Regions from separate parts of the Pseudoalteromonas sp. NSLLW218 genome, predicted to be linked through region 2. Evidence: predicted binding sites of a transcription regulator. Region 2 holds the regulator's gene; the other holds the start of a gene.

What was found. The regulator MetJ, encoded in region 2, represses methionine synthesis genes. The targets are predictions, from matches to a motif close to TAGACGTCTAGACGTCTA.
Positions count from the first base shown of each region.
Region 1: I6E80_RS02150 (methylenetetrahydrofolate reductase) is a predicted target of MetJ. The motif match lies at 4,352-4,369, and genes of this name have one in related genera.

Region 1 covers NZ_JADYWO010000001.1:465,536-471,198, forward strand. The annotation lists gene I6E80_RS02135 (DUF3581 domain-containing protein) at 1-546, shown strand, start outside; gene I6E80_RS02140 (DEAD/DEAH box helicase) at 735-1,982, shown strand; gene I6E80_RS02145 (sensor domain-containing diguanylate cyclase) at 2,041-3,021, shown strand; gene I6E80_RS02150 (methylenetetrahydrofolate reductase) at 3,352-4,308, opposite strand; gene I6E80_RS02155 (pitrilysin family protein) at 4,560-5,663, shown strand, end outside.
Region 2 covers NZ_JADYWO010000001.1:69,527-75,189, forward strand. The annotation lists gene priA (primosomal protein N') at 1-2,152, opposite strand, end outside; gene rpmE (50S ribosomal protein L31) at 2,383-2,598, shown strand; gene I6E80_RS00300 (malic enzyme-like NAD(P)-binding protein) at 3,124-4,365, shown strand; gene metJ (met regulon transcriptional regulator MetJ) at 4,448-4,768, opposite strand; gene metB (cystathionine gamma-synthase) at 5,058-5,663, shown strand, end outside.

The DNA of each region.
Region 1 (5,663 bases), 400 kb from region 2:
GTACTAGACCGCTACGGTATTAGTGAACAAATGGAATTTACTTTTGCTGGTATGGTTGATGAAAACACCAAACTTAATTTTCCTGAGGGAGCTGATGAGTTTGATGTTACCAATGGCGAAAAAGTAATTTTAAAGGTAAAGCGCAGCGGTAAAACCAGCCAATGCCCAGCATTAACTAATAGTCTTATAAAAAATTATGTTGAGTTTTCTGGTACTACTTTTCCGCATGTAATTATTCCATTAATGGGTAAGCAAGAGGTAATGATAAACCCTGCTCGTCCGATGGTGATTTACGAATCAATGCTTATCAATCTTGATAATCTTGATATTACAGAACCAGAACTTGAGTTTGCAGAGCCTAGTTTTGAGTATGCCGGTAAGCGCGGAAAAATCACACTACGTTTTAACCTGTTGGAAAACGGCGTTAAAGTGGGTAGTGGTGAAAAGCACATGGTGGTTTCGGGTATACGCGAATACTGCCAAGCAACAGTTGACGATTTAATAGCGTTTTACAACGAACGTAAAGCGACACTAAAGCCAGCTTAAAGCTACAGAAAATTATAAAAGGCGCTAAATACAACTGTTATTTAGCGCCTTTTTTATTGGTTTTTTTATTGTTTTAGCGCTAAAGCGAAAGTGAGTAACTACGATTAAATACTTTTCTGAACTGGTTAATTTACGCAGTACAGTAATATGCGTACAATAGCGCTCTTTGTTATTTTAAAGCTAAGCCTATGTCTGCCACTACGTTCTCATCACTTAATCTCGACCCGTTATTATTAACTGCGATTGAGCAAAATAATTACACTCAGCCTACCGCAATTCAGATTAAAACTATTCCGCCTATTTTAGCCGGAAGTGATGTAATGGGCAGTGCACAAACAGGTACGGGTAAAACAGCTGCTTTTGTTTTACCGCTGTTACATAAGCTTTTAAATACCCCCAAAAAAGATGAGCCAGGCATTGCTCGCGTTGTAATTTTAACGCCAACACGAGAGCTTGCTCAGCAAGTATTTGCCAGCTTTGAAAAGTACGCACAAGGCACTAACATTAATGGTGCTTTAGCGTATGGCGGCGTAAGTATTGGTCCACAAATAAAAGCACTTAAAACAGCCCAAGTTATAGTGGCAACACCTGGACGTTTACTTGATCATATAGTTAAAGGCAGTGTGGTACTTTCAAGCGTAGACTCTTTAGTGTTTGACGAAGCTGACCGCATGCTTGATATGGGGTTTATTGATGAAATTAGACGTATATTGCGTCATATCCCAGGCGATCGCCAAACTTTACTATTTTCAGCTACGTTTGATGACAGCGTGTTTGAACTCAGTAAAAAACTACTTAAAAACCCAGAGCTAATTGAAGTTGATAAACGTAACTCAGCCGCAGTTGAAGTAGAGCAAGTTATTTACGCTGTAGATGAGGATCGTAAGCGCGAACTTGTATCGCACATGATTGGCATGAAAAACTGGCGACAAGTGCTTATTTTTACTCGCACAAAACAAATGGCTGATCAGCTCGCTAAAGAAATGTGTAAAGACGGTTTAAAAACCGAATCAATCCATGGCGACAAATCACAAGGCGCGCGCGACCGCGCACTACAAAACTTTAAAGAAGGTATTACACGCGTACTTGTTGCAACCGATGTAGCTGCGCGTGGTTTAGATATTTCAACACTTAGATACGTAATTAACTTTGAACTACCTTACATTGCCGAGGATTACGTGCACCGTATTGGCCGTACAGGTCGTGCAGGTGAACAAGGACTTGCTATGTCGCTGGTAAGTCTTGATGAGCAATGGCTGCTAGAAGAAATTGAAGTATTACTCGATACTCGTCTAACGCCGCAGTGGTTAGAAGGTTACGAGCCAGATCCTAATAAAAAGCCAAAAGACAATCGTAAAAACACCAATAAGTCGCGAAAAGATCGCGATAAAAAACGCATCACTGGTAAAAGAGAGCCAAGTAGACGTCGTAAATAATAGCTTTTACTTTGCTTTTTTGCCTATACTGGAGCTACTAAGCAGCCGAGGTAAAGCAATGTTTGAAATTGATCAATGGGCATTTTCTGGTATTGATGGCCAAATATCTTTGCATAAATGGCAAAAAACAATTGATCTTATAACGGGGCTTTTTTCAGCCCCGTCTGGTTATATAGTTCAGGCAACAAGCAAAGGCTATCGCGTTGTTATTAGAAGTAACGAGGGTGGATCTAACTTTGAGACCAACCCTATACTCCCTCCTCAAACTCCTCTGTTTTGTCGCCACGTAGCTGAAACTAACAATACATTATATGTTAATGATGCAAGTAATAACGATACATGGAATACCCTGTCAGAAGTCGTTGAAGACGGTGTTGAATCCTACCTAGGTTTACCCATTCATTGGCCTGAAGGCGAAGTGTTTGGCACGTTATGTTTAAAAGACACTAAAATAACAAGCTATACCGATGAATACTTTGAACTCATAGAACAGCTACGCGATTTGATTGAAGACGACTTAGCGCTTGTTTATAGCTATGAGCAAATGCGTGAAATAGCCATGTTAGACTCATTAACTAATATTTATAATCGCCGAGCACTTAACTTACTAGCTCAGCAAAAGCTTAACTTAGCGCTACGTTTAGGTTTTGACGTGTGTTGTTTGTTTATTGATATAAACGACTTTAAAAAATTAAACGACACTTGCGGACATGAAGTGGGTGACAAAGCATTGATTATATTGGCAGATACGCTAAAAACGCATTTAAGAGATGCCGATATAGTAGGGCGTTTAGGTGGCGATGAGTTTGTTGCAGTAATGCAAGTAAGCGATAAAAGTAAAATTAACTATATTATGAATAAAATTTCGACCGAGTATTCAAAAGCCTTACTTAAAGTAAACGTGTGCGATTTATCGCTCAGCATAGGTTATAGCTTTACTAACAAACAAAAGCAGCCTTTTGAAACGCTATTAAATGATGCAGACCAGGCAATGTATAAAAATAAACAAGCGTATAAGCTAGCTAAAAAAGAACAATAATAAAAGGAAGTTCGTTATGACTCATGCCACACAAACTTGGCTAGTTTTTCTGCGATAGGTTTTATTTTTTCCTTAGCAATAATAAGCTTATTTGAAACGTTCCCTAACATTAGATTTATATCTAATGAGGGAATAATTTTTGGTGTTATGTGCTCCTCTATGGGGTTTGCCTTAAAAAGGCTTGAGAGTAATAACCAAAAATAGCTTTAATAAATAGCTTAAGCTGCAAATCTTTACTTGTATTTATTAATTCATTTCTCAAAGAACGGACATAAAAAAGCAAGCCACTAGGCTTGCCAAGAAGGGTGTGAATTAGTTTAGGCTCAAGCTCTAAGCAATTAGCTTTTCCGCAAGGTTCAATTCCATAATGGCTTTTAATAAACGGTATAAGTTTATTGATGCATCAATTTCTTCTTTACGGTTTGTTAAGCTTTCAATATTTAAGCCCAGCGGCACGTCTAAATGTGCACAGCTTTTAAGTATTAAGTCGAGGTTCTCGCGGCAAATACGGACGGATTCGCTTAATGTATTGTCTGCATCAAGCATGCGCCATTTAGTTGCCTCTGGCACTGAGATACCCAACCATTGCATAAATTCTAAGGTTTTTTCGCCGCCGCACGGGGTAAACGTTAATATAATACGTTGTGGTGTAATCCCTTGTGCTTTACATGTACGTGCGTAGCTAGTAATTAGCTCTATAGTCGCTTGTGCGTCGTAAACAGCTTGCGATATAAAAAACTGACAACCTTGTGCTGTTTTTTCTATTAATCGTTCGTGCTCATTTCGTTTACTTGAATGGCGCTCGGCAATCGTAACGCCCCCTAAAAAGAAATCATCTGATTGCTCAGCTAATGCTTTATACGCATCTGGCAGGCTTAGCTTTATATCGCCTACCGATGACGGGCTCCCTACTAAAACTACATTTTGTAAATCGTAGTCGTTTTTAGTTTCACTTAGCCAATCTTTAAATTCGCCTACGCCACGCTGCGCCACACTTTTATAAGTAATTACATCTTGTGCAGATAAATCACGTAGTAAATGGCTGTATTCACGCGGATCAACGGTTTGTTTAAACGCAAACGGGCGCGCTTGATTAGTTCGACTGCTTTCGTCTTGAATGTCGTAAATTATTACGCCGTCGTATTCAATTTCGTGTAAGCGACCTAATAGCTTTTCTGCAATAGTTTTTAATTGCGCTTTATCGGTGCCTATTTTAGGCGGGGTAGTACCAATAAGATAAACACCTTGATTGGTGTCCTCTATTTTCTCTTTTAATGATAAAGCCATAATCCTCATTCCAGCCAAGTGCGTTTTGATGGATTTAATATAGCAGCCATTTAGACGTCTAGATAGATTTATTTAGTGAAAATTTTTCAACTAACATGACTTTTATTCATACACAATTGTTCCCATTATTTATAAATGACACAGTTGTTTACATAATAAATTCCCTTGGGGCTCTTATATTTATTGGCTTTGGGGCATAATTAAAGAGTTAAATCTAACAACAAATTTGCTCAATTTAAAAAGGGACAACAATGAAATTTAAATTATTAGCAACTAGCTTAGCGGTATCGCTGGCGTTAACGGGTTGCGCCATGCAACAAAACCAAAGCACGCAAACAACAGCACAACAAGAACAAGTAAATAAAGCTGATGATCGTGTTTTTTCGCAAGATTATTTAATTGAAGAGCTAGAAAACGGCTTACGTGTCATGGTTGTTAAAACCGATTACCCTGATGTAGTGTCGCTGCAAATTCCGGTATCGGTTGGATCGCGTAACGAAGTTGAAGAGGGCAAAACAGGTTTTGCTCACTTTTTTGAACACATGATGTTTAAAGGCTCACAAAAATACCCTGAAGACGTATATTCAGACATATTAAAAAATTCAGGTGTTGATAACCGCGCTTATACAACAAACGATTACACAAATTACCATTTAAACTTTTCAAAGCAGCATCTTGATAAAGTACTTGAGCTTGAAGCTGATATTTTTCAAAACTTAACCTACACCAAAGAGCAATTTAGAACCGAAGCACAAACGGTAAAAGGTGAGTACTTAAAAAACAACGCGAGCCCAATTCGTAAATTATTAAGTGCTGTACGCGAAGAAGCCTTTGATAAGCACACGTATAAACACACCACTATGGGCTTTTTTAAAGACATAGAAGCCATGCCTGATCAAATGGCGTACGGGAAAGAATTTTTTGCTAAGTTTTATAAGCCTGAATATGTGTCACTTGTCATCGTGGGCGATGTAGACCCACAAGCAACAATGGCAATGGTTAAAAAGCATTGGGGAAGCTGGAAAAAAGGTAACTATGTTGCTGACATTACAGCAGAGCCTGTTCAACAAGCACCAAAATATTTGCACCAGCAAGATGAAGCACTACCAGGGCATTGGTTACTTGTATCGTACAAAGGCGCTGCGTGGGAGCCTGCTAAAAAGGACAGAGCGGCACTTGATTTAATTTCACAGCTTTATTTTTCAAATAATTCAGATCTATATCAAGAGCTAGTGGTCGACAAACAAATTGCCAGCCAAATGTTTACCTATAACCCAGAGACTAAAGATCCGGGTTTATTACACGTATTTGTTAAAGTAGAAAACGCAGACGATTTAGCCACTGCACGCGATGCG
Region 2 (5,663 bases):
AGCGTACTTTTTGTGCAAGTTTACTGGTACTTAAATAATCAACCATTTGCGCAAGGTACTGATGTAATATGCGGCGATCTTGCGCTTGAATATGTAATTGAAAACGATACATACCTGCGACTCTTTCAAGTGGGGCAGGGATCGGACCGAGCAATTGTATACCAGATACCCCATTCACAGGAACCAAATCCGTCAAAAAATCGACGACTAGCTTAATGCTATGTCCTTGTGCACGCACAATGGCCATATTTGTAATGGGCGGTAAGTCAGCATCATCGCGCTCACTAAGAGCAAAGCGGGCAAAGTCTTGGTAGCCATTATTAACTAAGTCTTGTAAAAGAGGGTGTTCTGGGAAGTGTGTTTGTAATAACACTTGGCCAGGCTCTCCTGAACGCCCAGCACGCCCCGCTACTTGGGTGACTAATTGCGCTAAGTGTTCTGTCGCTCTAAAGTCGCATGAGTATAAGCCGCTATCTACATCTAAAATTATAACAAGGCTTACATCTGCAAAGTGATGGCCTTTGGCAAGCATTTGTGTTCCCACTAAAATGCGTGCGCCTCCTAGGTTGATTTCATCAAGTGCTTTTTCAAGGCTACCTTTACGACGAGTTGAATCGCGATCTATACGAGTAACAGGTGTATCAGGAAATTCGGTAGATAAAAACTCTTCAATTTGCTCTGTGCCTTTACCGTTAGGGAATATTTGTGTGCTCCCGCAATCAGGACATTGGTGAGGGACAGGGTACTGGTCGCCACAGTGATGACAGATCATTTGTCCAATCGCTTTATGAAATGTAGCGCTGGTACTACAGCGTTTACATTCGCTCAACCAACCGCACTCATGACAAATTAGGGTTGGCGAGAAACCTCGGCGATTTAAAAATACCATAACCTGTTTACCGCGATTTAAATGCTGGCGCATAGTAGCAAGGCTTGCGTGGGCAATACCCGCTTGGTCGGGTTGGCCTTTCATATCGAGTAACTTAAATTGGTTGTCGGTCGCTGTTTGTGCACGCTCAGTTAAGCTTAATAGCTGGTATTTGTTATTAATTGCCTTGTGAAGTGTTTCAAGAGCGGGTGTAGCGCTGCCTAATATAAGCGGGATTTTATGCTGAAAAGCTCTGTAAGCAGCTAAATCACGGGCATGGTAACGAAGGGTATCTTGTTGTTTAAATGACGAGTCGTGCTCTTCATCAACAACAATCATACCTAGTTTTAAAAATGGCAGAAAAATACTCGAACGCGTCCCAATAACTATCGCACAACTGCCTTTTTCGCAAAAGCGCCATGTTTGTAAGCGTTCGTTATCGGTAAGTGCTGAGTGCCAAAGCATAATGGGTGTATCAGGAAAGCGGCGACGAAAACGGTTTACAGTTTGTGGCGTTAAACCTATTTCTGGCACTAATACTAATGCTTGCTCACCACGTTTTAATACTTCTTCTAGGCACTGTAAATACACTTCTGTTTTACCACTGCCAGTGACGCCTTCTAATAAAAAGCTGCTAAATCCAGTACTTTGATTTATTGCTGTACAGGCAACCGCTTGTTCTTTATTAAGTATAGGTTTGCTACCGACAGTTGGTACAACGCTTTGCCATTGGTTATCGTGTTCAATAGTTTGCGTAATAAGCTCTTTATCTATTAGGCTATCTATTGTTTTTTTACTAAAGCCCAGTGCCTTTAACTCAGTTAACGATGACTTACCTGATTGCGATAACTGTTTTAATAAGTTGAGCTGTGTTTTAGCTTTTAATGACGGTACTTTTGCGCCTTTTTCAGTTAAAGCAACCATATTAATACTGGTTTTATCAGGTGATTCACCTTGGCGAAGTACAGCGGGTAGCGCTATATGAATAGTTTCGCCTAAAGGATAGCAATAATAGCGCGCGGTAAAGCTAAGGAGATCTAGGTGCTGAGTACTTAAAATAGGGGCGTCGTCTATTACCTCTATAATATTCTTAATTTTATCTAAAGGGACGTCGGTACTGCTTTTAATACCCAGAACAACAGCCACTTTTTTTTGGTTACCAAAAGGTACCAAAACGCGCATACCGGGTAGTAAAGGCGTTGAGAGGCCGCTGAGCTGTTCTTCTATTTTATAATCAAAGGTGCGTGGGAGCGGGACTTTAATAGCAACTTCAACAAAACTCATAACAACTCAACCCGTAAAATTAATGCTGTAATGTACTAAAATTACCGTAAAAAACCTACTAGCAATAGTGCTTGAGGAAGAGATTGTTCACTTTTTTGGCTAAAACATAAATAAATACTTGTGTAGGGGAACGTTGTTGGATAAAATCCGCCACCAACAAATTTGTTTTAACGACGTATGGTGCCAGACTTCGGGTTTGGAGAGCGATGCGGCCTTAACTAGAGGTTCCTATGAAAGAAGGTATTCACCCTAAGTACGAAGTAATTTCTGCAACATGTTCATGCGGAAACAAATTCGAAACTAGCTCAACTCTTTGTAAAGACATTCACTTAGACGTATGTTCTGCGTGTCACCCGTTTTACACTGGTAAGCAAAAGATTTTAGACACTGGCGGCCGTGTTGATCGCTTCAACAAGCGCTTCGGTGCACTTAGCAGCAAGAAGTAATTATTGCTGTTTAGTTAAAAAAAGCACCTTAGGGTGCTTTTTTTGTGCCTAAAATTTGCCATTTATTACCTCATTTAGCTAACTTTGGATATATCCCTCTTTGCATAACTATTTCCTATTCTTATTCTGAGTATGCATAAACCTTTACAGACAAATCGATAGATATTCTCTATATTTTAAATAGTACAATTTTTAACTAGGTTGATAAAAGTAGCTAACGTGGGCTTATCTGTTTTTAAAGTAGAGTAGTAGGCTGTTATTTAAGTTTATGGTGATACTTTATACATACATTTTTTTAATATTTCACTAGGCATAAAAGCACCTTAAAACTTACTTTTTAGGTGAATTTTTATTTATTAAATGTTTATATAATCCTGCAAAGTTACTGAAAAACCTCTTAAAATTAAAGGATATAGCATATAACAGGATAGACCTGATATTGCTTGGAATTTAAAAATAATAAGGGTATCGTACCCCAAGACTCCACCTCTCACTTTAACTTAAATTGCAGGATACCATCGCGTTATGTCTGACTTTCGTGAACAAGCACTACATTATCACTCACACCCCGTACCTGGTAAAATTAGCATTGAGCTAACAAAGCCTGCTGAAACAGTTCAAGACTTAGCCCTAGCTTATAGCCCTGGCGTTGCCGAACCTGTACGTGAAATTGCTGCAGATCCTGCAAATGCATATAAATATACCGGTAAAGGTAATATGGTTGCGGTTATCACTAATGGTACTGCAATTCTCGGACTTGGTAATTTAGGCCCTTTAGCGTCTAAACCTGTAATGGAAGGTAAAGCGTTATTGTTCAAACGTTTCGCTGGCCTTGATTCAATTGATATTGAAGTTAAGCACCGTACGACAGAAGACTTTATTAATACGGTTGCCAATATTGCCGATACATTCGGTGGTATTAACCTTGAAGATATTAAAGCACCAGAGTGTTTTGAAATTGAAAAAGCATTAATAGAGCGTTGTAGCATTCCTGTTTTTCATGATGATCAACACGGAACTGCGATTGTAACGGCTGCGGGCATGTTAAATGCGTTAGAAGTACAAGGTAAGTCAATTGAAGATGCAATTATTGTATGTTTAGGGGCTGGCGCTGCCGCTGTTGCGTGTATGGAGCTGTTGATTAAGTGCGGAGCACTGCGCGAACACATTTATATGCTTGACCGCAAAGGTGTTATTCATACCCGCCGCGATGATTTAAATGAATATAAACAGCTTTTTGCTAACAATACAGATAAGCGTACATTGCAAGATGTAATTGCAGATGCTGATGTGTTTGTAGGTGTTTCTGGCCCTAACTTATTAGCGGCTGAAGATTTAAAGCTAATGGCTGAAAAACCAGTTGTGTTTGCATGTTCAAACCCAGATCCTGAGATTGATCCTGCACTTGCGCACGGCGCACGTAACGATTTAATTATGGCAACAGGGCGCTCTGATTACCCTAATCAGGTTAACAATGTTTTATGTTTCCCGTTTATTTTCCGTGGTGCGCTTGATGTGCGTGCAAGCGCTATTAACGATGAAATGAAAATTGCTGCAGTTGAGGCTATCCGTAGTATTGCTAAAGAGCCTGTACCTGCAGAAGTTTTAAAAGCAGCAGGCGTAGATAAATTAGAGTTTGGTGCACAGTATATTATTCCAAAACCAATGGACCCTCGTTTACTGCCGCGTATAGCAAGAGCTGTTGCCCTAGCTGCTGTTGAGTCAGGTGTTGCGCAAATTGATTTGCCAGAAAATTATATGCAGTAAATCTATACAGTAGAGCTATGCAATAAAATTTAGACATAAAAAAACCTCAGTAATTACTGAGGTTTTTTTGTCTTTGTAATATTTATTCTTCGTTTAAAACGGGTACTTCTAGACCCATTTCTTGCATTATTTTTTTAACTTCTTCTGGCACTTTTTCGGCGTTATCTTTACGTAAGTCATCGTCATTTGGTAAAGGTTGGCCAGTAAAAGCATGCAAAAATGCCTCACATAGCAATTCACTATTTGTAGCATGGCGAAGGTTATTGATTTGACGACGTGTACGTTCGTCAGTTAATACCTTTAATACATTTAGCGGGATCGAAACGGTGATCTTTTTAACTTGCTCTGATTTTTTACCGTGTTCTGCGTATGGGTGAATATACTCACCATTCCATTTAGCCATAAGATGTATCGTTGCCTCAGATTATTAATTTCTCACACGGTATAAAAAGCGTGTAAATATGCGTGAAATTCTATCGATTTAAAAAAGATAGTCAAATAATAGATACCGATCTATCTTAATAAGCCTATTGTGAGTGTAAAGATAGGCACACTTTTGTGAGCTAAAATGTGTTATTCGCAGAGGCTCCTTCTACTTATAGCCATCTAGAGCTTTAAAATACTTTGACTTATCAAAACGGATAACTTACTCTTTTGGACGTCTAAACATCCAAATTAATCAGGTGACGAATATGAGCGAAAAAAACAAAGCAACCATTGCTGTACGTAACGGCGTTGATGCTGATAAACATCATGGTGCGGTGGTACCGCCAATTTATTTATCGACTACTTATTCGTTTGCCGACTTTGATACTAAGCGTGAGTATGATTATGGTCGTAGCGGTAATCCTAATCGTGATATTTTAGCTGAGACGCTTGCTAAGCTTGAAGGTGGCGCTCGTGGCATAATTACAGCTACAGGCATGGCTGCCGTGCATTTAGCTACTCAGCTACTTAATAGTGACGATACGTTAGTAATTCCACATGATTGTTATGGTGGCAGCTATCGTTTATTTACATCTTTACAAAAACGCGGACTACTAAAGCTCGAAATATTAGATTTAACAAAAGAAGAAAGCCTTCAACAAATTTTAGTAATTAAACCTAAGCTTATTTGGATAGAAACCCCAAGTAACCCAGTACTTCGTTTAACAGATATTAAAGCGGTTACTGATGTGGCTAAGCAATGCGGGGCTTTGGTTGCAGCAGATAACACGTTTTTGTCGCCTGCTTTACAAAACCCTATTAAGTTTGGTGTAGATATTGTGGTGCATTCAACCACTAAATATATTAACGGA